Regions from separate parts of the Jeotgalibacillus haloalkalitolerans genome, predicted to be linked through region 2. Evidence: riboswitches for the same ligand, from Rfam matches in the RefSeq annotation. Region 2 holds a riboswitch; each other region holds the start of a gene.

Region 1 (10,444 bases), on a different contig from region 2:
GCTCGTAACCGGGCCGCCTGTCTCAGGATGTGTCCACCAGGATCCCCTTTTCTGAACAAAAAGAGCACCAAATAAACCGTTCCCATTTGACCCTTTCTCTGTACTTGAAGGGTTGCCGAGGTCTGAAAATGGATAAGTGCCAGGGCGGTTCACCCGGAAATGATACGTCTTTTTCTTCCCCTTTTTCACGAGCGATGAATGATTGAATCCCACTTCCGCTCCATCAGAATCCATCACATCATAATCTGCTTCCTCCATATGGATACCGGCTGGAAAAGGAAGCTTATTTTCAAACAGAATCTCGATATCATCACCGGCATTTGCCCTGATCACTAAAGGTTGAACCAGCTCCACCGGGGTGAAAGGATTCTTTTTGACAAGACGCTTTACTCTCTTTTCATTTTCTTTTAATACATACATCATGCCATTGGGATTATGATCACCGAATTGATTGAGTACAATCCGGATCGGAATGGCGACAATGTGAAAGAAACGTCTCACCCGTCACCACCTGTTTCTTTCAGCTGGGGGATCAGCGGCCAGCCGTCCCGCTCAACATAAAACACCTCAATATCATGAATATGAATGTGCCACTCGCGGTTTTCAAGCTCCGCAACATTCGTTGTTTCCACTGCTAAAACCACATAGTCATCCACTACCTGAATGATTCTGCCGATAAAAAAGTACGGAAAAGATGATGTGAGCGCAAGCATTTTCGCACCTGCATGCGCTGCAATAAATTGAATTAACCCTTCTTCATGCCTGTCGTTTGAAGTCATTCCCTTTTGTTGATTTTCCACTTTTATCCTCCTCTTTTACGTTAGTGGAAATACTTTATCTGCAGCAAAGCCCCGCGTAAAATGTGCAATATTTTCAAGTGGAATACTCAGCGGTACCGGAAATTGAAAAAATGGCGCCGTTACCATCTTGACCGTAACCGGATCAAGCGTAAGATGCCCTTCTCCTACCTCGCGCAGCGTCCCGACAAAGATCGGTCTGAACGTCTGACCGAATAAATTAAGCTGATCAGACCTTGTCACAACAAAAACCGATGCACCAATCAGCATGCCAAGCTCTCCTGCCCGCTGCTCATCTGTTAAAGCCATATCCTTCTTCCTTTCTGTCCATCCCGGCAAATCATCACCGGAAACGGGATTTTTTAATGGTTTTTATTTTTTCATAAGGAATGTCCTGCTCTTTTCGTTTAATTAATAACCTCAGCTTCTCTTCATCTGAGTTGATCAGTTTGCCGTAATAAAACTGTCCATCCATCAAGTCTACTTTCAGCCAGCTGTTCCTCCAGCGGCGCAGACTGGTTTTCAAGGTTTCGCGGTAAAACATTTCTTTTAGTTTCGCACGCCTTGAAACCGTTGCACCGAAGTTTCTTAACAGCTTTTTCCTCAGATGATTATCGAAAAAAACATATTGGTGCGTATTCGTAAATTCAGGTGCACCATAAGGCAGCCTCACCTCTGAAACCGCACTGTAGGGAACCCAGTATTTTGTGAAATAGCTTGTCAGAACCAGATAGTCCCTCCCGATATCCTGTACTCTGCCTTTTACAACTGACTGATCCCGGCAAATGACTTCAACGGTCTGATTTCTTTTTTCAACGAGAAACGATTGAAGCAATAAGACTTTGCCTTTCTCAGGGTTGTATTTTAACTGAAGAAAGATATTTGCCAGTTCAATGTAGCGTTTTTTGAGCAGGATCTCTTCTGATGTTCCTTTACCTGCTGGAGATGGATAGGTTTCCGGGTTGTGTGAAGGGGCTGAATGGAGCCAGGCTTCCACATTAAAATCTGAATACACAATGACCCTCCTTTCTTTACAATTTATGATCAGTCTATGCAGTACAGAGGGTTTTGGAGTGGGTTTTGCACGGACAGACACCGGGCGTCATACAATAAAAGATTATGTAAAAGGAGCGGATATGTATGGCCCTGATCCTATTCCTGCACATTGCCATCACTGCTTACTGCTTAAAACAGTTTTTCAAACTGCGTGATCAGACGGGGTTTCATCTGGGTATGAATATCGCAATGCTGACAGGCGGCTTTTCAGGCCTGATAACAGGCATGGTCATCATTGATTATTTCCCATTCTATTTTGTCTTTTTGACGCTGGTTGCAGCTGTTGCGGGAGGACTGACGGGTGCAGTAACCGGACTGTTCTATGACGGCCAGACAGCACTGACCGGACTCTCTAACGGATTTATGATGGGGTTGATGGGGCCGATGATCGGGGCTGCTGCAGGAGGATTAACCATACTTCCGGTGATGCTTGAAATCATATATGTCTGCCTGATCGCACTCGCTTTAACATCTGTGGTGAAATCTTAAAGGAAGTGAAAGCTATGCCGGAAGCGATTTTCCTGTCAGCCATTACACTTTTGATCTTTCATACAGCTTTATTATTAAAAAAGAGATTTACGTTAACAGAACGTTTCACTAATACTGTGGTAACATTCATCACAGGCGGAGCAGGATTGACCATCACGCTGCCACTCGTTCTGATGTTTGAAGGGGATTGGTTATGGGGCGTACTTCTAATAGCAGGCTACCTCTGTGGCGCGGTTTCAGGCTATGCTTCAGCCGGGGTCGCCGGAGCGATTCATATTAGTATGGGAAGTATAATGGGTCTGATGCTTGGAGAAGTACTGCAGAGTCCGGCACTGTGCGGGCTCCCTGTTCAAGAATGGCAAATGCTGCTGCCTGCCTGTTCCATGATTTATTACGCCATTGTCAGTCTGATTATTTTCATTTCCTACAGGTATTAAAAAACAGCTGTTGGTGTCCGCTTCAGACGGATATCAACAGCTGTGCAGAAACAACATGAGTATCATTTTTAGTAAGCGAACCCTTCCTTATCGACAAATACAGACTCTATCACTGTACGCTGGAACTTCTGTCCGGATGGCGTAGTGCCTTCCACTTCCACCGTCATATTGTAGGTACCCTCTTCTGAAGGAATCGTCACAGATTTTCCGCTTTGCTTAAATGTACGCATCTGCTGACCAGAGCGCTGATTTCCTTTACCGTTACCCGGAATAAACCCTATTTCACTAAACATCTCGATCTCTGCATGACGCTGCGCTTTATTTCTTAAGCCAAGGTTCGCTTCTAAAGCCCAGCTCCGCTTATTTCCAGCAGGCTCAAGCGCGAGCTGATCGTTTAATGTTGATTGGAAAGTGACCATTAAAGCATAAGCAGATTCCTCTTCCGTTACAGTTTCTGCGATCCACTTCCCGGCTTCAGGGTCAGATACTTCAATCGTATGATGATAAGCTCCGTCAAAAAACATCGTATCATCCTCATCAGCCGTCACCTCATAATCCCGTGCCGGCCCTTTAGGAGATTTCAGCGTCACCGTGTTATGCGGTGTGGCACTCATCCAGTTAATCACAAGGCTTTCTGCTTCATCCTCTACATAGAAACTCTCTGACGCTTTACCATCCTGTGCCCCGCCTCTTATAAGAGTATCCAGCGGTCCGGTTTCGTCTTCCCTTGCTTCCATTGCGCTAAAATCAGAGAATGCAGCAGCCCGCTGTGTCGTTAGATATGGCTGGAAGATCGACAGGGTATTATATCCCTTATTGACCTCACCGTGATTCCAGTTCCCGACAGCCAGACTCCTACCGTAGGGCAGTTGAGCACTTGCAACTGATACAACCCCATCATTTGGTCCTGAAATGAAACCGCTCCCAAACCAGTAAGCACTGAACAAAGGTCCGGTGCGTGTACCTGCAAGAGAAAAATAACTGTTTTGTGATGCTTCAAAGCGGTTATCAGTGATCGAACGGAAGTAGTTCATTGTACCAGTCTGCAGACTCTGAGTACCTTCACTATTCTGTCCAATCAGACTCGCAAGCCAGCCAAGAGATGTACTATTCGCCAGGTTGGCAAGCTCACTTCCATAGTGAGGTGAGCTGAGCGTAATGACATTCGAGACAAGCGGATACTTCCCTTCATGAATCAGGGCAACCTGAGTATCAACGCCCCCTTTACTAAACGCAACGATCACCAGCTTTTTTCCGCCAAAATGAGCAGAGATCTCTTCAAGCTGACCTGCAAGCATCTCACCATTATCCCAATAACTTTTAGGCGTGCCTCCGGAATCATTCAGCTCAACAAAAGCTGTTTCATAACCCGCCGCAAGCGCACGGCTGTACATATCATTTTCGTTATACCAAACGGTCGAATCATTCGTCAGACCCTGAACAAATACAACAACAGGCTTTGCAGGGTCTATGTAAGCAGGGGCTTCACCAATACTGATTGTACCTGGAACAAGTGAGTTACCAGGCGTCTTAAATCCTCCGGCAAAAGCGGCAGACGGCAGTGACAGAAGCAGGAACACAGCAATTAACAGGGAAAGCGTTTTTTTCATCTAATCCTCTCCTTTAAAGCTGTACCGGGAAACCCCGACCACCTAAGTATTTCGACACCCGGAAGGTAAATCCTGTATGTTTTGAATAATTAAATTATTATTTATTTATGTGTGGGATGGGACGGCTGATTGTCGCTATTTCTGTTTACAGTGTAGCTTTCCCTGCTGAACTTGTAGCGATACACCCGGAATCTTGTTGCAATCACCCCCGCAGCTTGTACCAATCCCGCTTCTCTATGGTCGTATCCACACAAAAAAATTGCTTCACCACACCCGCTTCATGCCTTTAAGAAACAAAAGATTGTTTCCCAAGGGCATTTCAACGGGATGGCGGTATGCGCCGGCTGAATGTTGTGATTTCAGCTCAGGTTGTAGCTTTTTCCGCCAGAGTTTGTAGCTTTCCCCGCTGAGCTTGTAGCGATACACCCGGGGTTCTGTAGCAATCACTCCTGCCACTGGTTGTAATCCCGCTGCTCCGTGGTCGTTTCCACCGACCGCCGCACGCCCGCTTCACCCTGCATAAAAAAGCCGGATATCCCCTCAGATATCCGGCTCACACTCACTATTCTTTTTCAAACTTTTTCGTACTTCTCACCGTATCAATCGGCCTTACTTTGCTTTCGATCTCGTCACGTTTCGGCTCTAAAAACGGTGGCAGTGAAAGCTTCTCGCCAAGCGTTTCATATGGCTCGTCTCCCATGAAACCCGGGCCATCTGTTGCGAATTCGAACAGAATCTGCGGCGCAACCCTTGCGTACAGCGACTTAAAGAAGAAACGGTCAACAAACCCGGATGTCGGGAAACCGAAGCTCTTCATCCGCTCATCCCAGTCATCGAGCATGGCTCTATCTTCAAGCCTGAATGCGGCATGGTGAACTGTGCCAAACCCCTGCTGTGCCTGCGGTAAAAAGGTGTTATGTTCAACAATCACACTCGCACCGTTTCCACCTTCACCCACTTCAAATAAGTGAAATGATTGTTCAGCAGCTGTTTCTCTAAACAGCAACACCTTTTCAAGCATTTCTTTAAAATAATCAAAGCGGTCAACGCGGACAAACAGCGGTCCTAATCCAGTGATCGCATACTCAAGCGGCACCGGCCCATTTTGCCACGGCGTCCCTGCTTCAACACCTTGATCATTTTCATCTGAAATCAGCTGATACTGCTGATCATCAAAATCAACAAAGGAGATGGTCTTTTTACCAAACTGCTCCTGCACACCTTTATGCTTCACATTCAGGCGATCAAACCGCTTTTCCCAGTAATCAATCGCGGCATCACTTGGTACACGGAATGACGTTTTTGAAATTTCATTTGTCCCGTGATTTCCTTTTGGAATGCCTGGAAAATCAAAGAATGTCATATCTGTCCCGGGACTTCCTGTATCATCAGCAAAAAACAGGTGATACGTCTGGATATCATCCTGGTTCACTGTTTTTTTGACCAGCCTCATCCCGAGTACATTGGTGAAAAACTCGTAATTTTTCTCAGCACTGCTTGTAATCGCAGTAACGTGATGTATTCCTTTCAGTTCTTTAATGGACATTATCATGAACCTCCTCTAGTGCAATTTTCATACCCATAGCATCTAATGATTCCAGATTGAATGCAAGAATTATGACTGCTCAAGTGTTAAAAATGTAAATCCACCCGAAAGTGCTTCATAATAAGGAGTAACTACCCTTACCTGAAAGGAGGAGCAATGATATGAGTATTCCCAAAGTCGATTTTTACTTTGGTGCGCTGCTGTCTCATCTCGTCAATCGCGGATTCTCACCTGTCATGAAAGAAGGCGGTCACGACCGGAGAATTTATGCGCTTGAAAATGAAATCGACAGTTATTTCATTTATGCTAAATACTCGTTTACCCCCCGTTTTAAAAAAGAATCCCGTATCTGGACCTTCTCCTTTTACGATACAGAAATGGAAAAAACGCTTCGCAGCCAGCATGACAACCAATACCTGTTTGCTTTTATCTGCGGTGAAGAAGATCTTCAGAACACGGAAATCATTTTACTGACAGCAAGCGAGGTTTCAGAGTGTATTAAAACGTCAGATGCCGGCCGTAAGTGGCTGACGATTGAAATGGCTGACCGCAAAAGAACACTGACCGTACGCGGGAGTGCACATTCAAAACCCGGCTATTCACTGAAAATCACACGCAGCACAGACCAGCGGCTTGAAGAACTGCCAACCATGCTTTTTTAAAAAGGAGATGAGCAGACGTGACAGGCGATTTACCTTCCGGCTTAAGTAAACCCTCACAGCGTGCATTCGCTCAGGCAGGTATTAAAACAATGACTGACATACAAAAGTATACGGAAAAAGAGCTTCTTTCCCTTCACGGCGTTGGTCCAAAAACCATTCGTCAGCTGAAAGAAGCTGGCGGGACTGACATATTTAAAAACAGTTAAGAGGAGACGATTAACATGATGACAATCATTCTGATCCTTTTCGTGTTTTTTGTGACCTTTTGTATCAGTGCCCTGATGAACATCCTTAATCACACAACTCAGGGACGTCACTGGTTTTACTCCGTATTGTTCAGTCTGGTGATTGCGATAATTGGCGTGCTGATTTTTGAACCGAGGGAATAATGTCCCCATTATTAAAATCCATCTTACTTTTTTGCACAGCTGATTGTTGTAGCGTAAGGCGGTGGCTGACAGGAAGGGACGCGTGAGGCCATGGCGAAGCCTGCGGGCTCACCGCCCGGCCGCGGAAAGCGTCCCCCTGAAGCGGAAATCAACAGCCAACTTTAACAGAGCCAATTTAATAAAGTTTTTAACAAAAAGGTATAATATGGTTCTAATTAGATTTTTCGAGTGTTGCACATTCCATTCTCTGGTGATATAGTGGTCGTGCACAGAAAATTAAATACCGTTATCTGCACTAGGGGTGCGAATTAGCTGAGATGTGAGCATTAGCTCCGATCCCTTATGACTCGATCAGGATAATACCTGCGTGAGGAAGTGTAGTGACTTCTCTTTTTTATATCAGGAGCAGTGGCTACATCTTACGCGGATGTGGTCTTTTTTTGTGCAAAAACTGCTCTGGGAGGAATACAAAATGGAATGTGGAACAAGCAAAATTGTGGGGTGCCGTTTTTCACTGCACCCAATGACTGGAGATTTTATTCCGGTAATAAAAGGCGCACTGGAGGCAACTGATCTGACAGGCGTCTGGAAGCATACAGATGATGTATCAACGGTGATACGCGGACAGGAGCAGCATGTGTTCAATGTGATCAAAGCAATTACGCTTCATGCCGCTAAAACCGGGGAACATGTAGCGGTCAATGCAACTTTTTCAGCAGGCTGTCCGGGTGATACGGCAGGCGATTCCTATATGGAAGCTGACCCTGAAGTACATAATCATGACGATACAAAGCAGTATGTCTCTTCACAGTTTGCCCTGTACCCGATGAATAACCCTGATTATATGAGTGTGATTTACAGGGAAGTGGACCGGGCGAAAGAGCGCGGTGTATTCAATGATTCGATGCATTATGCAAGCGGCATTCACGGGGATATCCATGAGGTATTTGATTTTTACGAGGAGACATTCGGCCACGCAAGGTCTGATGAACACCGTCATTTAGTGATGACTGTATCCATGAGTATCAACAGTCCATCTCATAAGGGTAATCACCATGCTTAAGAGCTGGAAGCTGAAGGAAGTCGTGCTGATGGCGTTGTTTGCTGTTGTTTTCGGCATCATTTACTTATTGTTTTTACATGTCGGAAACATCTGGGCCTCACTGATCGGACCGATTGCATATGAGTGGATCTTCGGGATCTGGTTTATCGTGTCTATTATTGTCATGGCAATCATCAGAAAGCCTGGTGCTGCAGTAATTCCCGAGACAATGGCCGCTGCGATTGAAGTCATGCTTGGCAATGCAGTCGGACCGCGCCTGATTTTAGCAGGGGTCATTCAGGGACTCGGTGCTGAAGCTGTGTTTGCAGCGACAAGGTACCGCTATTTTAACCTAGGGATCTATATGATGGCTGGCGCCGGGGCTGCTGTATTCAGCTTTGTGTATGGTTACTTACTCGGCGGATTTGCAGCGTTAAGTACAGAGTATGTATTGCTGATGTTTGTGATTCGTGTGATGAGTGGCTCGATCATTGCAGGGATTGGCGGGAAATATCTCGTAGACGCACTGCTTGCGACAGGATCACTGAGAGGTTATTCGATTACAAAGCGTGATGCACATGCATAACGTCATCTCTTTGCAGGATGTGTCATTCCGTTTTCCGGATGACGAACTGCCTGTTTTTAAAAATGTGGATTTCAATATTCGCGCGGGGGAGCGTGTGGTGATTACAGGTCCGAGCGGGTGCGGAAAGTCTTCACTTCTGTACCTGCTCAACCGCCTTTACCCTGAAAATTGCGATGGCATTGTCACCGGTCAAATCGAGCTGTTTGGGAAAGCAGCGGCTGACTATGAGCCGGGGGAAATTAATCACCGGATTGCAACTGTTTTTCAGGATCCTGACAGCCAGTTTTGCATGCAGACAGTTGAAGAAGAACTCGCTTTTACACTTGAGAATGTAAAGGTGCCTGCATCTGAGATCAGCGGACGGATCCAAGAGGTCTTACGGGAAACCGGGCTTGAGGACTTCAGAGATTCAGTTATCCAGACACTTTCAGGCGGGCAGAAGCAGCGTGTCGCAACCGCATGTGCATGGGTGCTGGAGCCTGAGGTCCTTCTGCTTGATGAACCTCTGACTCATTTAGATCCGGTGACCGCCCGGGAATTTGTTAAGTGGCTGCGCGACCTCCATGACACAGGAAACCTGACAGTAATAGCGATTGATCACCAAGTCGCTTTATGGGGTGACTTCTTTGACCGGGAGTGGCAAATGACTGCGTCGAAACAGGTTGAAGCGTCAGTCGCAAGGAAGCCGGTACAGTCAGATCAAATTCTTCTGTCTGCTGAAAAACTGGCTGTCGAGCCAATTGTTTCACCGGTCACTTTTTCACTGAAAAAAGGGGAAATCGCAGTGCTTGCAGGTCCTAATGGCAGCGGGAAATCGACGCTGTTAAAAGCATTGTGCGGGTTAAAATCGACCGGTGGGACTGTCCAGCCGAAAAGAATCGGCTATGTGCCCCAGTCACCAGAATTTCTGTTTTTAACAAAGTCAGTCCGGGAAGAGCTTTCATTTGGCGGAGGGCAGTCTGTTGAAGACATGCTTGAGCGGTTATATCTTACTGTGGTCAGTGAGTCCAACCCTTTTGCGATCAGTCATGGTCAGAAAAGACGGACAGCAATCGGGGCTATGCTGTGTGACGGTCGTCCTGTGATTGTGATGGATGAACCGACTGCCGGGCAGGATAAAGCAGCCTTACGTGAGCTTGAAAACCTGATCGTGTCACGTGCAAATGAAGGCATCACATTTTTAATTGTGACGCATGATATGAATTTTGCGGACCGCGTGGCAGATTCACTGCTGTTGCTGCATGAAGGAAGCCTGAGCGGTCCATTTAATCCCCGTGCAGTCTGGCAGGATCAGCAGCTGCTTGAGCAGCATCGCTTATGTCCGCCATATGGAGGTGATGTGCATGATCAACCGCATGAATCCTTCGGTTAAGTTTATTGCGATCACTGTTTCAATGATTGCAATGGCTTTCTTTTTTAATCCGTGGACACCACTTGTATTTTTCAGCGGAGTCGTGCTGATTCAATTGCTTTTTGCGAAAGTGTCCTGGAAAGCGTGGAGTCTGATGATGCTCCCTTTCCTGCTTGGCGCAGTCGGCTATTTTTGGACGACACTTGTTTTTGGCAATGAAGACAGTACGCTTGGCACAGCATTGTCATTAAGCTTTCGTGTACTTGCCTTTTCAAGCCTGTCACTGCTTTTTGTCTTTACCACAAAGCCTGTGGATTTTATTCTGAGCCTGATGCAGCAGCTGAAGCTGTCTCCTAAGATCGCCTACAGCATCCTGGTCGGCTATCAATTTCTCCCTGTTTTAAAGGACGAGTTTTTTCAGATTCGACAGGCACAGAAGCTTCGTGGCGTTGAAGTACCGAAGTCTCCTGTTAAAAGGG
Region 2 (10,444 bases):
TAAATCTTTCACATGCAACACATATACAGCAGATTCATCAGGCTTATATAGATGCAGGAGCAGATGTCATTCAGACAAATACTTATGGAGCAAATTATCATAAGCTTGAGCGATACGGTCTCGAGGAAAAAGTAAAAGAAATTAATACTGCAGCTGTTAAAAACGCGAAGGCTGCGGCAAAAGAAGATACGTTTATTCTCGGTACAATCGGCGGGATCAGAAGCTTCCGTCCACAGTCCATTGATCTGAATGAAATTAAGCGGACATTCCGGGAACAGCTTTACTGTTTACTGTTAGAGGGAGTAGACGGTTTACTGTTTGAAACGTATTACGATTTTGAGGAACTGGCAGCAGTCATTGAAATTGCCAGAAAAGAAACGGATCTGCCAATTATCGCGCATATTTCGGTTCAGGAGCCGGATGTCATGCAAAATGGTAAGCCGGTCGCTGAAGCACTGCTTGAGCTTGAACAGCTTGGAGCGGATGTAGTCGGGCTGAATTGCAGGCAGGGACCATTCCATATGATTAAGTCACTTGAGCAGGTGCCGCTGCCGGAAAAGGCGTATCTGTCCTGTTATCCAAATGCCAGTCTTCCATCTTACTCAGAAGGTTCTCTTCAGTACAGCAACAATGCCGATTATTTTGGAGAGGTGGCGCCTGCATTCAGAGAACAGGGCGTGAGACTGCTTGGTGGGTGCTGCGGAACGACACCTGATCATATCAGAGCATTCAGTCGGGCTTTGAAAGGTCTTGAACCAATTACTGAAAAAAGAGTAGAGAAAGCTGAAAAAATCGTGGTGCGCTCAAGACAGAAGGATCTGCCTGAGCCGCTCACAGACATTGTCAGAGACCGCAAGTCAGTCATTGTTGAACTGGACCCTCCTAAAAAGCTGTATACAGATACCTTTATTGAAGGCGCGAAAGCACTAGGCGCAGCAGGAGCGGATGCCGTTACACTTGCTGATAATTCCCTGGCAAGCCCGCGCGTTTCCAATGAATCACTCGGTTATTTGATTAAGCAGCAGGGTGTGCGTCCGCTCGTTCATTTAACGTGCAGAGACCGTAACCTGATCGGCCTCCAAAGTCACCTGATGGGACTTCATACACTTGGACTTCACGATATACTTGCTGTCACAGGTGATCCGACAAAGGTTGGGGATTTCCCTGGTGCGGCTTCAGTTTACGACGTATCATCGTTTGAACTGATCGAAATGATTCAACAGCTGAATAACGGGATGTCCATGTCAGGGAAAGACCTCGGAGAAAAAGCATCCTTTACCATTGGCGCCGCTTTTAACCCGAATGTCAGAAGTGTGGAAAGAGCGGTACAGCGTCTTGAGAAAAAAATCTCAGCCGGCGCTGATTACTTTATGAGTCAGCCTGTATTTTCAGAGGAAAAGCTGATTCAGACAGCTGAAGCAGTAAAAGATCTTGGCAAACCTGTATATATTGGTCTGATGCCGCTGACAAGCAGTAAAAATGCAGATTTTCTGCATAATGAAGTACCGGGTATCAAATTGACTGAGCAGGTAAGAGACCGCATGGCTGCAGTGTCAGGAGATCGTGAAAAGTCATATCAGGAAGGGCTTGCGATTACAAAGTCTCTAATTGATACAGCGCTTGATCTGTTTAATGGCATCTACCTGATTACACCATTTATGCGCTATGAAATGACAGCAGAACTAACACGCTATGCCAATGAGCAGGCGGCAAAGCGAGGAGGAAACCAACGTGCGCACATTATTCAATGAACAGCTTGAGAAAAGAATCCTGATTATGGACGGTGCGATGGGCACGATGCTACAGGATGCGAACCTGACAGCAGAAGATTTCGGTGGGGAAGACCTTGAAGGGTGTAACGAAAACCTGAACCGTACACGTCCGGATTTATTAGAAAAAATCCATGACGCCTACTTTGAAGCAGGTGCAGATATCGTGGAAACTAATACATTTGGCAGTATGAGCGTGGTGCTGGAAGAGTATGATATCGCTTCTGATGCGTATAAACTGTCTCGTCTTGGCGCTGAAATTGCGAAAAAATCCGCTGCGAAATGGTCTACTGAAGAGCGCCCGCGATTTGTTGCAGGCTCTATGGGTCCTACAACAAAAACGTTAAGCGTAACAGGAGGCGCCACTTTTGAACAGTTGAAAGCGTCTTATGCTGAACAGGCAAAAGGGCTGATCGATGGCGGTGCGGATCTGTTATTAATTGAGACGAGTCAGGATTTACTGAACGTTAAAAGTGCCTTCCTCGGTATTCAGGATGCATTCAAGAAAACAGGTAAAGAACTGCCGCTGATGATCTCAGGGACAATTGAGCCGATGGGAACAACGCTTGCGGGTCAGACAATAGACTCTTTTTATATCAGCGTTGAGCATATGAACCCTGTATCCGTGGGGCTGAACTGCGCAACAGGACCTGAGTTTATGCAGGATCATATCCGTTCACTTTCAGAAATCAATCAGTCTTATGTCAGCTGTTATCCGAATGCCGGACTGCCTGATGAAGAAGGTGTCTATCATGAAACACCTGAGACCCTTGCGAAAAAGCTGAGCGGATTTGCTGAAAAAGGCTGGCTGAACATTGTTGGCGGCTGCTGCGGGACAACGCCTGCACATATCAAAGCGATCGCTGAAGCCATGAAGCATTATGAGCCGCGTAGACATAAGCCTAAAAAAGAGCACACGGTATCCGGTATTGAGCCGCTGATCTATGATGATCCGTCGATGCGCCCGCTGATGATCGGTGAGCGTACAAACGTCATCGGCTCAAGAAAATTCAAGCGCCTGATCGCAGAAGGTAAAATTGAAGAGGCTTCTGAAATTGCACGCGCCCAGGTGAAAAAGGGTGCGCATGTCATTGATATCTGTCTTGCGGACCCCGATCGTGAAGAAGAAGCGGACATGGAAGTCTTTATGCAGGAAGTCGTTAAAAAAGTTAAAGTGCCGCTTGTCATTGATTCAACTGACGAAAAGGTCATTGAAAAGGCGCTGCGCTATTCACAGGGTAAGTCAATTATCAATTCAATCAACCTTGAAGACGGACTGGAACGTTTTGATGCAGTTGTACCGCTTGCCAAACAATACGGTGCCGCACTGGTTGTCGGCACGATTGATGAAAAAGGAATGGGTGTGACAGCTGAAAGAAAGCTTGAAATTGCTGAACGCTCCTACAAAATTTTAACAGAAGATTACGGTGTGGATCCGACAGATATTATTTTTGATCCGCTTGTCTTCCCGGTCGGAACAGGTGATGAGCAGTATATCGGTTCCGCCAACGCCACAGTTGAAGGGATCCGGTTAATTAAAGAAGCCTTTCCGGAGACGCAGACTGTGCTGGGCGTCAGTAATGTTTCATTCGGTCTCCCGCCGGTTGGACGTGAAGTGTTAAACGCTGTATACCTGTATCACTGTACACTCGCTGGTCTGGATTATGCGATTGTTAACACAGAAAAGCTTGAACGCTTTGCCTCCATTGATCCTGAAGAAGTCAAAATGGCTGAAAAGCTTTTATTTGAAACCACTGACGAAACACTCGCTGACTTCACGGCATTTTACCGTGGGAAAAAGAAAGAAACCATTTCTGATCTTCCGGATATGACGCTGGATGAAAGGCTAGCCTATTATGTCGTTGAAGGAACGAAAGAAGGACTGCTTCCCGACCTGGAACAGGCACTAAAAGAGTTTGATGAGCCGTTGTCGATCATTAACGGGCCTTTAATGACGGGTATGAAAGAAGTAGGCAGACTGTTCAATGATAATCAGCTGATCGTTGCCGAAGTGCTCCAGAGTGCTGAAGTGATGAAAGCAGCCGTTGCCTTCCTTGAACCGCATATGGAAGCAACTGATGAGTCTTCTTCCAAAGGGAAAGTGATCCTTGCAACCGTTAAAGGAGACGTGCACGATATCGGTAAAAACCTCGTTGAAATTATTTTAAGTAATAACGGATATGAGGTAGTGGACCTCGGGATCAAAGTAACGCCGCCTGAGTTAATTGAGGCGATTGAACGTGAAAAACCGGATATTGTCGGTTTATCAGGTCTGCTGGTTAAATCAGCGCAGCAAATGGTCATTACTGCCGGGGATATGCGTGAAAAAGGACTTGAAGTACCAATCCTGGTTGGGGGTGCAGCCCTGTCACGTAAATTTGTAGATTCGAAGATCTCAAACAATTATGATGGACTCGTCTTATATGCAAAAGACGCCATGAACGGACTCAGCCTTGCCAACCAGCTGCAGGATGAGCTTGAGCGTGCAAAGCTCAGCGAAGAAATTCTCGCCAAACAGGAAAAGCTTCAGGCACAGGAGCCGAGACCAACAAGGGAAGCAGCAGTAGGTGTGCTTAAAAAACCGTCTGTAGCAGAAGCAACGGTATTTGTACCAAATGATACAAAGCGCCACGTGATCAGCTCTTATTCAGTCGCTCACGTTGAAGCCTATATCAATATGCAGATGCTCCTTGGTCATCACCTTGGTGTGAAAGGAAAAATCTCAAGGCTGCTTGAAGAAAAAGATGAAAAAACACTGAAGGTGAAAGAAACCGTAGATCATCTCATTGAAGATGTGAAGCGGGAAGGATTAATTACACCTGCTGCTGTTTATCAGTTCTTCCCTGCTCAAAGTGAAGGTGATGATGTCATTATCTATCACCCTGAAACGGGTCAGGAGATTGAACGCTTTACATTCCCGCGTCAGCCAAGAGCACCATATCTGTGCCTCGCTGATTATCTCCGTTCAAAAGAAAGCGGCGTAATGGACTACGTTGGATTCTTTACTGTCACTGCCGGCAGGGGAATCCGCGAAAAAGCACAGCAATACAAAGAAGAAGGCAGGTTTCTTGAAAGTCATGCGCTTCAGGCACTTGCACTTGAAACAGCTGAAGGCTTTGCAGAGCTGCTGCATCAGCAGATGAGAGACCGCTGGGGCTTCCCGGATCCGGTTGACTTTACAATGCAGGAACGCTTCAGTGCAAAATATCAGGGGCAGCGCTTCTCATTCGGCTACCCGGCGTGTCCTGAGCTTGAGGACCAGGAGAAACTGTTTAAGCTGATCCGTCCTGAGGAGATCGGCGTTCAGCTGACAGACGGCTTTATGATGGAACCTGAGGCAAGTGTGTCTGCGATTGTGTTTGCGCATCCTGATGCGAGGTATTTTAATGTGATGTAGTTGTTGTTGGTTCTTAGAAAGATGACTGCTGTTCGTGGATAAATAATGTATGTTCGTAGAAAAAAGAGGATGTTCTTAGAAAACCATGCATGGTTCGTAGAAAAACAGGGGATGTTCTTAGAAAAGTATCTTTAGACCTATGAAAAGCCGGGGAGCAATCCCCGGCTTTTCGCATGTACTAATATTATAGCTCCTCCGGCTTCGCACTTGGCACCTTCACAAAAGATCTGCGCTTCTTTAACAGTGCATGAATCGTCAATAATTCAAAATAAATATAACTTTTATCCGGCAGCTCTTCTTCATCCGTCTCACCTTTTAGTTCATGTCGCAGAAGCGCCAGAGCATCGGCGTCCATCGGCTCCTGTTCACCCGTTCTGATAATCCGGTTGTTGAGCTGTGATACAAGTGTACGGACGGCATGCTTTTCTTCAATTGACCACACAGGTGCATCATCTGATGGCAGTGATATGAGGTTTGCTAAATGAAAAGACAGCTGCCTCAGCAGATAAATCTTTTTTTGCAGTGTCTGAATCTCATTCATTTCCTCACGTTTATATGAATGATAGTGCCATTCCTGCAGCTGGAATCTGCAAAACATATCTGCACGGTCAAGCTGGGTGCGAAGCTGGTTAGATGCGGATTCCAGATTCATTGGTGAGTTTTTCTGGTCCAGCAGTTCATTCATTCTTTCAGCGAGCAGTTGAGTGAGCTTTGATTGTGCGCCTGAAATGAGTGAAATAATCTGATCTTTATATTTAGGCGGCATCAGTAAAAAGTTCACGAGTGTTGACGTTAAAATTCCGATTCCGGTTGTTCCGAGCCTCTTAATAAATTCAAGCAGAAAGTGATCTTCTGTGCCGGGAATCATTGCGACTGCTGTAAGTGTCGCAACCAGCATACCTGCATCAAGCTTCAGCTTATAACAGATCCAGATCGTCAAAACGGCCGAAATTGTATATGTAATCGCTGTATCGCCCAGCAGAAAAGTGGCGAGCATCGCAATAGAGGCCCCGATTGCAGATGCAGGAAAACGGATCAGGCCTTTTTTAATAGAGTCGGCTGCTGTCGGTTCAATTGTGACAATTGCTGTGATGACTGCAAAAACCACAGGTAAATTAAACAACTGACAGATCAGTGCAGTTAAAAATACCGCAACACCGGTTTTCAGTATCCTGCCGCCTATAAATCTTTTCTTTAACCACTGCATGTGAAATGGGACCTCCTTTCTGAGTAAATAAGACGTGTTATAGTATAGCATACAAAATGTGGGGGAGATGACATGATTCAGAATATAAGTTACAATATTAATAGATGCAATTTCCACAAGGGGAGCCATATTGGCTGAGAGTGAACAATTTGTTCAGACCCTTCGAACCTGTAAGTTAATGCTTACGCAGGAATGTGGATGGAAACGGACTTTTTCAGGGTCCCGGGTTTCTATCCCCGGGGCCTTTTTTATATGGAGTGGCCCGTTGAATTCCCCTCTGTGCGAGCTGCATCAATTTCGCAATAGGAGGAAGAAAAAATGGAGCGTAAAAAGTTATTATTTCTAGTGGAGGTTGCGATCTTTTCTGCAATCGGAATTATCCTTGACCAGTTTTCCTTCAGTCTCTGGCCACAGGGCGGATCAATCAGTTTTGTGATGGTCCCAATCGTACTGATGGCATTTCGCTGGGGCTTAAAAGGGGGCCTGCTGACAGGATTTCTTGTAGGTCTGCTGCAGACAATGTTCGGAGCGTATATCATTGATCCTGTTCAGGGAATTCTTGATTACCCGCTGGCATTTACGGTTATTGGATTTGCAGGTCTGTTTGCAGGAGCAGTAAAACGCTCACTTGAAGAAGGCGCTATGAAGAAAGCAGCTACGTACATTACAATCGGTGTATTTATCGGGGCATTAATGAGATTCGTGTGCCACTTCCTTGCCGGCGTTATTTTTTTCGGATCGGGAAGCGAAGGCGTACCGGCATGGCTGTTCTCACTTGGCTATAACGGCTCTTACATGGGCCCTGCATTCATCCTGACATCTATTGTCATGGCAACGCTGCTGATTTCAGTCCCAAGAGTTGCAACCAACCGTCAGATGACAAGTGCTTAACTTATATGTATGCAAATGAGGATGTGACATAGTGTCGCATCCTCTTAATCGTTTCACTCCGCTTCAGGCGGGCGCTTTCCGCGGGGCCGGCGGTGGGCCTCCTCGGACGCTTCGCACCTGCGGGGTCTCACCTGTCCGTCATATCCCGCCGGAGTCGCCGCCTTACGCTCCGCTACACTTAGGTTATAATTAATATCAAAACTAAATATTTATATTTGAAATTCACTAACTTACATTAATAATAACTAAGTTTAATTGGAGCGGAAGACGGGGACTCCGGGACGAGTAGCGACCGCCGTCCGGAAAGCCTCCGGCTGGAGCGGAAATTAAACGGTTATCAAAAGTCAGCATCATTCATGCATTTCCCTTCATACATATGATATAGTGAACCATTATACAGCAAGGAGAGAATCGGTATGATCGTACAGAATAACGAAGAATTAGAAGCGTTGAAAAAAATCGGCGCAATCGTTGCTGAGATCCGCGATGAAATGCGTGCAGCAACAAAGCCCGGTGTGACAACTGCTGAGCTTGATAAAATAGGAAAACAGAAATTTGAACAGTATGGAGCCATTTCAGGCCCTAAAGGAGAATACGATTTTCCTGGCTACACCTGCATCAGTGTAAATGATGAAGTGGCACACGGAATCCCGGGTGACCGCGTGATCAATGAGGGAGATCTTGTAAACATTGATGTTTCAGGTTCTCTTGACGGTTATTTTGCTGATACGGGTATTTCGTTTGTGGTTGGACATGACGCAGAACTTGAAAAGTTATGTGCAACTGCAGAACAGGCTTTTACACTGGCACTGAAAAAAGCGAAAGCCGGTTCAAAAAAGAGCCAGCTTGGAAAGACAGTATCACGTGTTGCAAGACAAAACGGTTATCAGGTTATTACGAACCTGACTGGTCACGGCGTGGGAAAGTCACTGCATGAAGCACCGGACCATATTCTGAACTATCATGATCCATGGGATAATGAACTGTTAAAAGAGGGAACAGTGCTTGCATTTGAACCGTTTATTTCTTCAGGTGCAGACTTTGTTGAAGAGCAGAATGACGGCTGGACGTATAAAACGCCGGATGGCAGCCTTGTTGCACAGATTGAGCATACAATCGTGATTACAAAAGGTGAGCCGATTATTTTAACAGAATCGAAAAAGGCATAAGAAAAAGGATGGGACAAATAAATATTGTCTCATCCTTTTTTTACAATTGTTTTGCTGCGCGGACGCTTTCCGGACGGAGCTTGCTGAGCCCTCCTCGCCTTTGGCTGCGGGGTCTCAGCTTTTTCTATTCGTCCCGAAGTCGCTGCCTTACGCTTCGCTGCACTAAGGTTGTAATATGATTTTTTACATAATAAATATAGATTGACGCATTCTCTGCTGTTATTTTTATTGTGACTTTGATTTTTTGCGCTGTTCCATGAAGATCGCAGCCGCAAGCAGAAAGAATGAAATGGCTGTAGGAATTGATATCCATGATGAAATTAATAGCATCACGAGTACGCCGGTTCCGCCGGGTGCAGGATTTTGCGCGGCAATCTCATCAATCTGCAGCAGGTAGTAAGCTGTTATAAAAAACGTAATCATCAGAAAAGCGGCATTGATGATCCATAGCCACTTCACTTTTTTTCTTAGCCCAAATACAATTGAAATCGTCATTAATATGGGTCCCACCAGGAGTGTGACCAGAAACATTGCAAATAATAACTGCCCGTCCAACATAAAACCTCTCTTCAAAAAATCTTCTTTACCTATTCTAACCTATCAGAGAGAGAATTGCCCGGTCATTTGAAAGAAAGTTTCCTGCTGCTGTAGCCGGATTTTTTCTTTTTGCGGAAGATGAACAGTCCGATAAAGATCACGACACTTAAAACATAAGCGGTAAATACGACTGCAGACTCTTCACCTTCATTCTGCACGCCAATGCCGATAAACGCCCAGATGAATACGAGCGGGTAAATCCAGTCGCTTTCCTTATAGCGGATACCGAGTGCGAGTGCAGCTGCAATGCACAGCAGTGCGATCGTCCAGACAGGTGATGAAATCCCGAGCCCGTCCCATCCGGCTTCATTTACTGTATAAGCGGTGTTTGCGACAGTCGCTACGCTGACCCATCCCATATAGACAGAGAAGGGAAGAAGATCAAAAAAGCTGTGCTTTGTCTGCTTGATTTTTGCATAAATAATAATGATTGAGATTAATAAGCCGACAATGACTGCGACAGATACAGGGAAGAATTCATAGTGCCAAAGCAGAATCCAGGAAATATTCAAAAGGCAGCTGATCAGAAACATGAAGGAAGTCGTCTTATATACTTCTCTTTTTCTCTGAGATTTGAATGCGCCTTTTAAGACCCATAGACCAAGCAGTATGTAGATCAACCCCCATATGGAAAACACATAGCCTGCCGGTGTGAATAAGACATTCAGCCGGTTTGAAATCTCGCCTGTTGTCTGTCCGTTAATCGGAAGGATATTTGCCAGTGCATTAACGGTAATCACGGCGGCAAGCGCAAAGAAATTAGTCCAAAACTGTTTCATGTAAAAACCTCCTGTCTGTCATCCTATTCCCTTCAGACAGAAAAAAATCCTTCACACCAGCTGGTTTTTTACAAGTGTCATTTTTATCTGGAGATAGCTTACTTCTTCAGGTAATGCTTCTTTTAGAGGTTTTAGTCCCGGAACCTCCATCTCGTCTCTGGTTGAAAGAATCAGTCGCTCCGTTTCTTCATCAAACCACTTTTCAAAATCAAGCGGATGACCTTCTTCATATGCTTTTTGCAGATGACGCTCAATTGTTTGTGTTGTGAGCGCTCTGAGTTTGGCAATCTCGGAGATAGACTTTCCATCCTGATATAGCTCATAACTGAAGAGGTGACTTGGCTGATCCGGGTCTGCAGTTACTTCCGGCTGTTTGGGTGCAGCTGTCTGATCATGGACCGGCACCATATTTTTATTTTTTCCATGCTGCTTAATATAGGCAGCAATGACTTCTGTGAATGGTGTCCCGTACGACTGAAGCTTTCTTTCACCGACACCTTTAATGCTGCGCATCTCAGCCTCCGATTCAGGGTAGTGCTGAGCCATTTCACGCAGCGTTGCATCTGAAAAAATAACATACGGCGGAACGGCATGCTCTTTGGCAAGCATGGAGCGCACTTTTCTGAGCTCTTCGA
Region 3 (10,444 bases), on a different contig from region 2:
AAGTAACGGTGAGTATTGCCAATCTGATTGCGTCTGTCCTGCTCGGTTTGTTTGTCTATCAGCTCACTGAAAACGCATTGTTATCAGGCGGTTACGCAGCTGATACAGCACAGCTTGCAGGCATGATGACCGGTGTTGTTGGAACCTTTATTACACTGATTATCATTCACCGGATTTTAAGTCGCCTGAGCTAATGAAATCGCTTATTGATAAGCTTTTCATGGTATAATAAAAACATAAGAACTCATGAAAAGGTGGGGAAATCGCTGAATGAAAGATGTCAAAATCGAATCACCGGAGTTTAAGAGAATTATGAAGAATCTGCATTTGGAAAACCTGTCCCTGACTGAAGGATTACAGGAGAAAGTACTTGAAACAATTAATGCAGATAAGCCGATCACACCTTCAGTGATTAAGGACCTGCTGTCACGTGGATAAGTACATCAGCAGTGAAAATGATGATTTTCTGCTGAAGTACAATCTGCTTGGGGTTACAGATGAAGAAGCACTGATGGAGGCGGAAGCAGTCACTTTTTCCCTGCGTGCCGCGGAGTTTGTGAGAAAGCAATATAAGGTTTCCTCATTTGATATTCAAAGCTTTAAAGATTTGCACCGCCACTTTTTTCAGGATATTTATCCGTTTGCCGGCCAATTCCGGACTGTACAATTGATGAAAGGTAACACCCGGTTTTGCCAGGCCCAGTTTCTGGACAGTTATGCAGCCCGGATTTTTGAAGCACTTGCGGCTGAGAAAGACTGGACCTCGCTTGAACATGCGGCTGAAAGGCTTGCTTATTTCAAATCAGAGCTGAATATGCTGCACCCTTTCCGTGAAGGTAACGGACGGACAATCCGCTCCTTCCTTCATGAATATGCCTGGTCAAAAGGGATTGAATGGCAGTATGATCAGCTGGACCGGACTGAATATATCAATGCCATGATCAGGGCGGTGACGGATCTGACTGACCTGGAACGGCTTTTCAAACAGACGATCAGCTTTACTGATCAGACCACATAAAAACGTTCAGCCATTTCTATGTGACTGAACGTTTTTTCAGTATGGTAATACAAGTTCAACGGTTGTCCCTGCACCCGGTATACTTGATATTCTCATCTCTCCATGATGGAGCTTCATGATATTCTGACACATCGGAATCCCAAGCCCGTTTCCTGTCTGTTTGGTCGTGAAAAAAGGTGTATCAATCTTTTTCAGGACCTCTTCACTCATCCCCTCACCATCATCCTTAACCACAATGGACATCTTCTTGTCCTGGTAAAGGTATGAGACATGAATACGGCCGCCCTGATTCATTGCTTCAATAGCATTCTTCAGCACATTCATTACAACCTGCTTAATCTGATTCGGCTCACACAGCACCTCAGCAGACGGATTTTTACCATCACAGCTGAGCTCAATATTTTTCATCGTAAGCTCCGGTCGCAGGAAGCCGCAGACACTCCGGACGAGCTCTTCAATCTTCACCGATTTCATTTCAGACTTCTGAGGCTTTGCAAGCATCATTAATTCATTGACCGTATACTCTATCCGGTCAATTTCTGATTTTAATACGGATAAATATGCTTTCTTTTCAGGCGCAGTTTCCCCTTCTTCAAGTAAGGCGGTGAACCCTTTTAAAGAGGTGAGCGGATTTCTGATTTCATGGGCGATACCTGCAGCCAGTTCTCCTAATACAGACAGCTTCTCAGAACGGAGGATAAGCTGTTCTGATTCTTTCGCATGTGTAATATCCTGACTGACAAAAATAAACCGGGCAGGCTCATCGCCTTCATTCATCATCGGAAAAATACGTGTACTTGTCCATCTCAATTCACCGTCTTTTGTTCTCGTCTGAACGTCTCCTGACCAGATCTCCCCGCGGTAAACCGTTTCCCACATCTCATCGTAAAAGGAATCCGGATGACACCTGGCATTTAAATCGTCCAGCGGCTTTCCAATAATGTCGAGCGGTTTTCGCTTCATCAGCTCCGCAAACCGGTCATTTACATACAGGATGGTCCGATTGCGGTCAATGATGGTCACCATGGAGGACTGGTCAAGCACGTGCTTCAGGTAGTTCGCTTCACTGACTGACAGCTTGAGCTTTTGTTCAGTCGCACTCAGCTTTTCTTTCATTTCTATCTTTTCTGTAATATCTGTTTTATACGTAAAATAACGGAAAGGTCTTCCTTCCCCGTCCAGCATTGGCACAATGGTGGAATTCACCCATAAAGGGGATCCATCCTTCTTTTTGTTCAACATTTCCCCCTGCCAAAGCTGACCTTTTCTGATCTGCTTCAGTGCTTTAGTCAATTGCTCAATATCATGATTTTCATGAAGCACCATGGAAAAGTGACCATTCATTAACTCTTCCTCTGTATACTGAGTAGCCTTGCAAAAGTTATCATTTACATATTCAAAACGGCCATTAAGATCAATAAATGCAACGGCTAAATGATGGTCGACAGCACTGATGATGTTTTCAATTGCTAAAGTGTCTGAGTAGCGCATAATTACGTTCCTTTTTTTACTAATTATAATACGCTCATTAGGTATATTTGAAAAGGGAAAATTGACAAATTCTTTATAAAAAAAACGACAAAAACCCTCAATCCCAGTCATATCAAGGAAAGATGCATTTATAATCTACCTTTTAAATTTGAAGAAGTGCCGACATATTTTTTAATCTCTCAGACATTACGAATCCAATTACCGCTCCGCTGATACTCGACACCAGAAATGCCGGCATGAAAAAGAACGCACCTGCCTCAGTTCCCATCAGGATGGCTGCATATGGTACTGCCACAAGTGATGCAATGAGTCCTGTCCCAATGATTTCACCAGCTGCAGCCATCCAGACCCGTCCGCTCCACAAGTAAAACAGACCTGCAAGTGCTGCACCGATCATGCCTCCCGGAAATGCAAGAAGTGACCCCGTGCCGGTTAATATGCGAACCAGACCAGTCATAAAAGCAATAACAATTGCAAGGCCCGGACCAAACAGTACAGCTGCAATGACGTTGATGCCGTGCTGTACCGGATAAGCTCTTGCAACGCCTGCCGGAAACGATACAAATGCCGAGCCTGCGACTGCAATGGCGACAAACATAGCCATCACGACAAGCTTCCTTGTACTCATACATATTCCCCCTCATAAGAAGCCGTCAGACGCTTGACTTCCTCCTGAACATTTTCTGCCTCAGTAACAGCAGATATGACTGCTATCCCTTCAGCTCCCGCTTTCCAGACAGGACCTGCATTAGATGCAGTGATCCCGCCGATGGCAATCACCGGTGTTTTTGGAAAGCCGGCTTTCACAAGGATGATCTTAGCAACACCTGATGGATCTTTTGCATCTGACTTACTTTTCGTGCCATACACCGGCCCCATTCCAAGATAATCAGCACCATCTGATATTGCACGTTCAGCTTCTTCAAGTGAATGTACTGAAACACCAAGGATCATCTTATCCCCAATCCTTGCTTTTACAGCTGACGCAGCAGTATCCTCCTGACCAATATGAATGCCATCTGCCCCGATGTCACAGGCAAGGTCAACGTCATCATTTACGATAAAGGGGACATTATATGAGTGGCAAAGGATCTGACACTGAAGTGCAAATTCCTTTAATGCCTGACCGGTGAGTGCGCCAAGTCCTTTTTCTCTTAATTGAAAGTGACTGACCCCTCCTTTCAGCGCTTCTTCAAGCAGCTGAAACGGATCCTTCTGCCCGGTATTTGCAGTACCAAAAATAAAATAAACAGCAGGCCTAGTGAACATATCTGATCATCTCCTTTTGCGCATAATGACGATAAGCGCTGTGGTTTGTCGGCCCATGACCGGCACCTATATTTAATGAATGTTCAATTGCACTTTGAATGAATTGCTTCGCAGTCAGAAACGCCTCTTCTATGGATTTTCCTTTTGCAAATTCTGCTGCAAGCGCTGCTGAAAATGTACAGCCGGTGCCGTGCGTATGCTTTGTCTGAATGCGTGAGGATCTCAGCACAAGTGAGCCTCCATGCTGATCAAGATAAAAGTCTTCTGTAAAGTCCGGGTCTGCACCATGTCCGCCTTTTATGAGAACACCCTGCGCACCGCTCTTAAGAATTTGTTCAGCAGCCATCCGTCTTGTTTGTTCATTGTAAATCTGAATGCCGCTTAATGCCTCAGCTTCAGGAATATTAGGTGTGACCAGCGTGGCAAGCGGCAGAAGATGTTTAATCAGTGAGTCTTTTGCTTCCTCCTTCAGCAGACTCGCCCCTCCTTTGGCAATCATGACAGGGTCTACAACAAGGCGCTGCCAGTTGTAATGCTTAATCGAATCCGCCACTGTCCGGATCGTTACAGCATCAAACAGCATACCGGTTTTGACAGCTGCAATATCAAAATCATCACCGACAGCCTGCAGCTGCTTTTCAATATTTTCAATTGGCACCGGTGCAACATCTATTACACCGCGTGTATTTTGAGCGGTGACTGCTGTGATGACAGAGGTCCCGAATACATCAAGCTCCTGAAAAGTTTTAATATCCGCCTGAATGCCCGCTCCGCCTCCGGAATCTGATCCGGCAATCGTCAGTACCTGTTTCATCGTCTGCCTCCTTTTTGAAGCCTGCTTTCATTGAGTGAAAACATTGCATCAATAAATGCTGTTTTGAAACTGCCCGGGCTGTCAGAAATCCTGGCAGCCTTTTCACCCGCTTCCCCGTAATACTGAACAGCTTCCGCAACAGCGTCTGTTGACTGATCAACAGTCAGAAAAGCTGCTGTAACGCTTGAGAGTAAGCATCCCATACCCGTAACTGACGACATGATGGCGTGTCCTGCATGAATCTCATGTACGATTTGCCCGTCAGTCACAATATCCACAGGGCCTGTTACAGCAACAATGAAGCCGTATTTTTTTGCAGCCTCCACAGCCAGTTCAGTTAGATCCCCCTCGCCTTCCCCTGCATCCACACCTTTAGCAGACCAGTCTTTTCTCATGATCGTTGCCAGTTCTCCCGCATTACATCTGAGCGCCGTAATCTTCACTTCGATTAAAATCTCATCTATCACTGATAACCGGTATGAGGTTGCCCCTGCGCCAACCGGATCGAGCACGACAGGAATCCCTTTTTTATTTGCAGCCCTGCCGGCCAGTATCATACTGTTAACTGAACGCTGATGAAGCGTACCGATATTGAGTGACAGCGCATCAGCAACCGATGCCAGCTCTTCAACCTCTTTCTCTTCATCCCCCATCACCGGCGATGCACCAAGTGCCAGCATGCCATTAGCCTGAAAATTAGCGACAACATAGTTCGTGATGCAATGGACCAGCGGATTCTTTTCTCTTAGCTGATTAATCATGTGTCACACGCTCCTTTGGTTGAATTGTCCAAAACTCCATCGTCCAAGCCTGTTCCCAGAAATTCCATTCGTAATAGCTGCTTCTTCTGAAATGCATCTTTAACTCTCCGATTCTTTTTTCAGAAAGCCCCACTGCGAGTTCATTCATTCGGTTGATCTGCTCATTCACGAGTTCACCAAACCATTCAGACCCGTAAGTCTCAATCCATTTCTGATAGATTGGATGATCCGGCTTCTTATTCTTCAGCTGTTCGCCAATCTCATAGTAAAGCCAGTAGCACGGCAGGATCGCGGCAAGTATATCTGCCAGATTTCCATCAGCTGCCCGGTACATATGTGACACATAGGCATAGGCAGTCGGAGATGGTTCGAATGACGCCCAGTCTTCTTCTGTTACGCCAAGCAGCTCCATAAAGGATTCATGTAGCGCAAGCTCTGCTGCACAGGTCTGCTCTGAGTGGTGTGCAAAGCTTTTTGTTGTCTTCAGATCTTCCGCTTTCACAGCCCCAATTGCCTGCACCTTCGCAAAATGGGTTAAATAATACGCATCCTGCATCACATAGAACTTAAATACATCAAGCGGCAGTGTCCCGTCTGCAATCCCTTTTACAAAAGGATGCGTAAAGCTTGCCTCCCAAAGCCCACTGCATTCCTCTCTTACTTCTGAACAAAAAGTCATAATGATTCCTCCTTCATTTAATAAATCTGCCAAGCCAGTTACTAAATAAGTATTATTAAAACCATTATTGAACTTGCACAGCTGGTGATTCTCGCTGCAGGGAGCGACTCCTATGGCAGGAAGGGACAGGTGAGGCCATGGCGAAGCCTGCGGACTCACCGCCCGGTCGTGAAGTCCCCCTGGAGCTGCAATCATCAGCCAGCTTTAACAAAACCAAATAAAAAACACCGCTTCCCAATATTGGAAAGCGGCGTATATAACAAGGTTCACATATACGTCCACTTCCCTACGCTGGTATGATCCAGATCAGGTTCAAAGGGTCCGGACAACAGTCCGTCTCAGCCGGTTTAACCGGCTCCCCCAGTGGGTCAAGCTGTATTCAGTTATTACTGCAGGTTGTCTACTGTTCTGCCATCTGCTTCAACGCCCTTTAGATACTTAATCCGGCGCTGTGCTGATGTTTCACTTACCTGCTCATCCGCATGATATGAAGAACGCACCATTGGCCCTGCTTCACAGTGCTTGAAGCCTTTTGAAAGCGCGATTTCCTTCAGCTCTGCAAATTCATCAGGGTGATAATAACGCACAACATCCAGATGCTTTTTCGTCGGCTGCAGATACTGACCAAGTGTCAGGATATCCACATTGTGTGCACGCAGATCATCCATTGCTTCAATCAGCTCTTCCTTTGTCTCACCAAGACCAACCATGATACTTGATTTCGTTGGGATGTTCGGCGCAATTTCCTTTACACGTGCAAGCAGTTCCAGTGAACGATCATACGTGGCACGCGCGCGCACTCTCTTTGTCAGGCGGCGGACTGTTTCGATATTGTGGTTAAAAATATCCGGCTCGGCGTCCATCAGCGTATGAAGACTTTCATAATCACCTTTCATATCTGATGGTAATACTTCCACTGTACAGCTTGGCAGACGGCGATGGATCGCACGGACAGTCTCAGCAAATACAGCTGCGCCACCATCATTCAGGTCATCACGTGCAACCGCTGTGACAACAACGTGCTTTAGGCCCATCATTTCAGTAGACTCTGCTACCCGCTCCGGCTCGCCCCAGTCAAGTTCATTCGGCAGACCGGTTTTGACAGCACAGAAGCGGCATGCGCGTGTACAGGTGTCCCCAAGGATCATGAATGTTGCTGTTTTCCGTTCACTCCAGCACTCGTGAATATTCGGGCATTTCGCCTCTTCACATACTGTGTTCAGCTTTTTCTCACGCATCATTTTCTTAAGCTTCTTATAGGAATCATTCGTATTCAGCTTTACCTTTAACCATTCCGGTTTACGTACATGTTCTTTTGCATTTGTCATACTTTTTGTCTCCCTTCCCGCTTATAACTCCATTCTTCACTCCGATACTTCTTCTCAAGCTCTGCTGCTTCTCTTAACATCTCTTCTGGCGGTGTAAAAGGTTCCAGGTCAATCTCAAGCCCTTTCATGAACCCTTCTTTAAATGCATGATTCACTTCTTCAAATGTAACAGGACGCTCAAGCACATCATTAATCGCGACGGCTCTATTTGTAAATGCGCGGCGTGCACGCTCTTTTACTTTTTCATTTGGATAAATAAATAAGTCAAATAACTTTTCGATATCCATAGAGATCGGGATCGAACCGTGCTGAAGAATTACACCTTTTTTACGCGTCTGCGCACTGCCGGCTGCCTTCTTGCCATCAACCATCAGTTCATACCACGATGGTTCCTCAAAGCAGACGGCTGAACCGGCCTGCTTCTGTTTCTCCTCTGGAATCGAAAACTCAGCCGGAATACCAAGCGCACGGTATCCCTCAAGAATGCCTTTTGATAAGACAAGATAAGCTTCCTTAATCGACTTTGGCATTGCGGGATGATCTTCAGATACAAGCACGCTATACGTCAGCTCATCATCGTGCAGAACTGCTCTGCCACCGGTCTGCCTGCGTACAAGCTCAACGCCGTACTTCTTCGCGTTCTCAAGGTCTATACTGCCACCGACCTTTTGGAAAAAGCCGACTGATATACCTGCGGGCTTCCATCCGTAAAATCTCAGTACCGGCGGGATCTTTCCGTCACTGTGCCAATTCATCAGCACTTCATCCATCGCCATATTAAATGACGGTGTGCCATGACCGGAATCAAGAAAATACCATGTTTCACTCATCGTCTGCCTCCTTTCTTCTTTTACATAAAAAAACACCACTGCCTTTTAAAGGAAGCGGCTTATGCGCGTAACTATGTAAGCATACTTCCCTCCGCTGGCATCATCCAGATCAGGTACAAAGGGTTCAGCTAAAGACTGTCTCAGCCACTCGGCTCCCCCAGTAAATAAATTAATGAAATTGTCAGTTAAAGAGTATCACAGTCACTCCTATAACGCAAAAATATTTTTGTGTTACAGTAACTGTTTCACACTAATACAGACTACACATTTTTCTGTTGTAATCGTATCCATTATTATTTTATAAGCTCCGTAAAATATTTTATCTGTACTATTCAAATTCTGTACTATCACAATAACAGGGCATCATCACACCGAAAGATATACGTGTTAGGACAAAAGGCTAAACACCCCGCCAAAAGGTTCGGCAGGATGTTTAAGGATTAAGATTCCACCGGATCATCTGCCAGTCTGATCCCGCTGAACTGCCACCTCATATGCGGATAAAAGAAATTACGGTACGTCAGCCTGATATGCTAGAGAGGCGTCACGCATGATCCGCCTTTCAGGACGATCTGGTTGGACATAAACTTAGCATTGTACTCACCAAGTGCGCCATCAAGCGGCTTACTGCGCGGGTAAGGTGTATAGGGACTTTGCGTCCATTCCCATACATCACCAAACACTTTTTCAAACTTTGAGCCGCTGTAAGCAGCATCCGGCTGATAGCGGTCATCATCCATAAAGTTTCCTCTGACCTCTTCCCCCTTCATCGCATGCTCCCATTCCTGTTCAGTCGGCAGACGCTTTCCTGCCCACCTTGCGTAAGCATCAGCTTCATAATAGCTGACATGCGTCACAGGCGCTTCCCAGTCAATTGCCTGCAGACCACTTAGAGTAAAATACGACCATTGATCATCTTTGTTCACCCAGTAAAGCGGAGCATACCACTTTTCTTTTTTCACCAGCTGCCAGCCATCCGATAACCAGAGCTCAGCCCTTTCATAACCTCCGTCTTCAATAAATGCAAGATATTCACGATTCGTCACAGGACGGTTTGCAATCTGACAACCGTTCAGATAAGCATCATGACACGGTGTTTCATTATCAAAAGCAAATTCATCTGCATCCGTACCGATTCTTGTCATCCCTTTTTCAAAAGGAGTGAATGTCAGTTCAGGTGCCTTTCCGCCGACGGGTGCTTTTTGCTCAAACAATGCAGGATACAGCGGATTAAATGACAGATTATATTTAATATCCATCAGAATCAGCTCCTGATGCTGCTGTTCATGCTGCAGACCCATTTCGATCAAATCATATAAATGATCAGTCATTTCAGTGGTATCAAGCAGCTTGTTCACCTGCTCATTCACATGCTTCCGGTAGGCAAGTGTTTCTTTAACAGTCGGACGGGAAATCAGCCCGCGTTTTGACTGTGGATGAAACTCTCCCACCGTCTCATAATATGAATTAAACAAATAGAAAAATTGTTCATTAAAAGGTTCATATCCCTCTATGAACTCTGTCAGGATAAACTTTTCAAAAAACCATGTGGTATGAGCCAGATGCCATTTTGTCGGGCTGACAAAGTTGTCTGCCTGCAGAATAAAATCTTCAATCTCCATTCCAGCAACGAGTTTTTCACTATACGCACGAATCTCCTGAAACATCTGCTGAATATTTTTAGTTTGAGTTACGCTCATCATTTTCTCCCCTTCATATGTAATGTTAATGATTGTTATTCCCTTCAGCAGAATCAAGTACACGTTACTTTAGAAATAATTGTTATCTCCTTCAGATTCCTGCTGGAAAGTTGTATGATGAAATTTATACAATCAGCGAATGAAACGAGTGATCGATTTGAATCCATGGGAAGCGACACATCCAGTGTCACAGGAGAAAGCAAAAGAGAAGATAGAACGTGCATTTCCACATTTGCAACCGGTACAGGTGAGACCCTGCGGTTCCGGTTTTGATCATACGGTGTATGAGGTGAACGGGGAATTTGTGTTCAGATTTCCACGCCGGCAGCTTGGCTATGAAGCGATGCAGTTTGAAAACCGGATGCTCAGAAGTCTTGTGAAGTTAAGATTTAATGGAGGCTTTGAATATCCGAGGCCGGTTTTTTATAAGGAGTCAGAAAGTGAAGATTATCCTTATGTCGGATTTTCAAACATCAAAGGACGGGTCTTAACTGAAAAAACCGATACGGACCTTCTGCATCAGCATGCCGAAGAGCTTGGTGCTTTTCTGAAAA

Evidence for each region. Region 2 has a riboswitch for thiamine pyrophosphate ahead of thiT (energy-coupled thiamine transporter ThiT). Riboswitches for the same ligand answer to the same signal wherever they lie in the genome.
Region 1: another riboswitch for thiamine pyrophosphate. It lies ahead of UFB30_RS01205 (YkoF family thiamine/hydroxymethylpyrimidine-binding protein); the one in region 2 lies ahead of thiT (energy-coupled thiamine transporter ThiT).
Region 3: another riboswitch for thiamine pyrophosphate. It lies ahead of UFB30_RS11375 (lipoate--protein ligase family protein); the one in region 2 lies ahead of thiT (energy-coupled thiamine transporter ThiT).

The regions. Positions count from the first base shown of each region.
Region 1 is NZ_JAXQNN010000001.1:233,606-244,049, reverse strand. Features, by position in the region: gene UFB30_RS01265 (multicopper oxidase domain-containing protein) at 1-501, opposite strand, end outside; gene UFB30_RS01260 (hypothetical protein) at 498-800, opposite strand; gene UFB30_RS01255 (hypothetical protein) at 816-1,106, opposite strand; gene UFB30_RS01250 (hypothetical protein) at 1,141-1,812, opposite strand; gene UFB30_RS01245 (hypothetical protein) at 1,938-2,342, shown strand; gene UFB30_RS01240 (hypothetical protein) at 2,357-2,779, shown strand; gene UFB30_RS01235 (esterase/lipase family protein) at 2,848-4,389, opposite strand; gene UFB30_RS01230 (hypothetical protein) at 4,654-4,845, opposite strand; gene UFB30_RS01225 (ring-cleaving dioxygenase) at 4,952-5,929, opposite strand; gene UFB30_RS01220 (hypothetical protein) at 6,097-6,597, shown strand; gene UFB30_RS01215 (helix-hairpin-helix domain-containing protein) at 6,615-6,803, shown strand; gene UFB30_RS01210 (hypothetical protein) at 6,819-6,986, shown strand; TPP riboswitch at 7,274-7,377, shown strand; gene UFB30_RS01205 (YkoF family thiamine/hydroxymethylpyrimidine-binding protein) at 7,459-8,049, shown strand; gene UFB30_RS01200 (ECF transporter S component) at 8,042-8,614, shown strand; gene UFB30_RS01195 (ABC transporter ATP-binding protein) at 8,607-9,986, shown strand; gene UFB30_RS01190 (energy-coupling factor transporter transmembrane component T family protein) at 9,958-10,444, shown strand, end outside.
Region 2 is NZ_JAXQNN010000006.1:64,217-74,660, reverse strand. Features, by position in the region: gene UFB30_RS14380 (bifunctional homocysteine S-methyltransferase/methylenetetrahydrofolate reductase) at 1-1,751, shown strand, start outside; gene metH (methionine synthase) at 1,699-5,166, shown strand; gene UFB30_RS14370 (FUSC family protein) at 5,351-6,373, opposite strand; TPP riboswitch at 6,482-6,583, shown strand; gene thiT (energy-coupled thiamine transporter ThiT) at 6,692-7,264, shown strand; gene map (type I methionyl aminopeptidase) at 7,681-8,433, shown strand; gene UFB30_RS14355 (hypothetical protein) at 8,659-8,988, opposite strand; gene UFB30_RS14350 (TspO/MBR family protein) at 9,054-9,809, opposite strand; gene recQ (DNA helicase RecQ) at 9,861-10,444, opposite strand, start outside.
Region 3 is NZ_JAXQNN010000003.1:253,182-263,625, reverse strand. Features, by position in the region: gene UFB30_RS11425 (hypothetical protein) at 1-194, shown strand, start outside; gene UFB30_RS11420 (Zn-dependent hydrolase) at 271-438, shown strand; gene UFB30_RS11415 (Fic/DOC family protein) at 431-1,018, shown strand; gene UFB30_RS11410 (PAS domain-containing protein) at 1,055-2,509, opposite strand; gene thiW (energy coupling factor transporter S component ThiW) at 2,652-3,137, opposite strand; gene thiE (thiamine phosphate synthase) at 3,134-3,778, opposite strand; gene thiD (bifunctional hydroxymethylpyrimidine kinase/phosphomethylpyrimidine kinase) at 3,768-4,592, opposite strand; gene thiM (hydroxyethylthiazole kinase) at 4,589-5,353, opposite strand; gene tenA (thiaminase II) at 5,346-6,032, opposite strand; TPP riboswitch at 6,299-6,404, opposite strand; gene lipA (lipoyl synthase) at 6,419-7,360, opposite strand; gene UFB30_RS11375 (lipoate--protein ligase family protein) at 7,357-8,190, opposite strand; TPP riboswitch at 8,260-8,359, opposite strand; gene egtB (ergothioneine biosynthesis protein EgtB) at 8,724-9,890, opposite strand; gene UFB30_RS11365 (phosphotransferase) at 10,048-10,444, shown strand, end outside.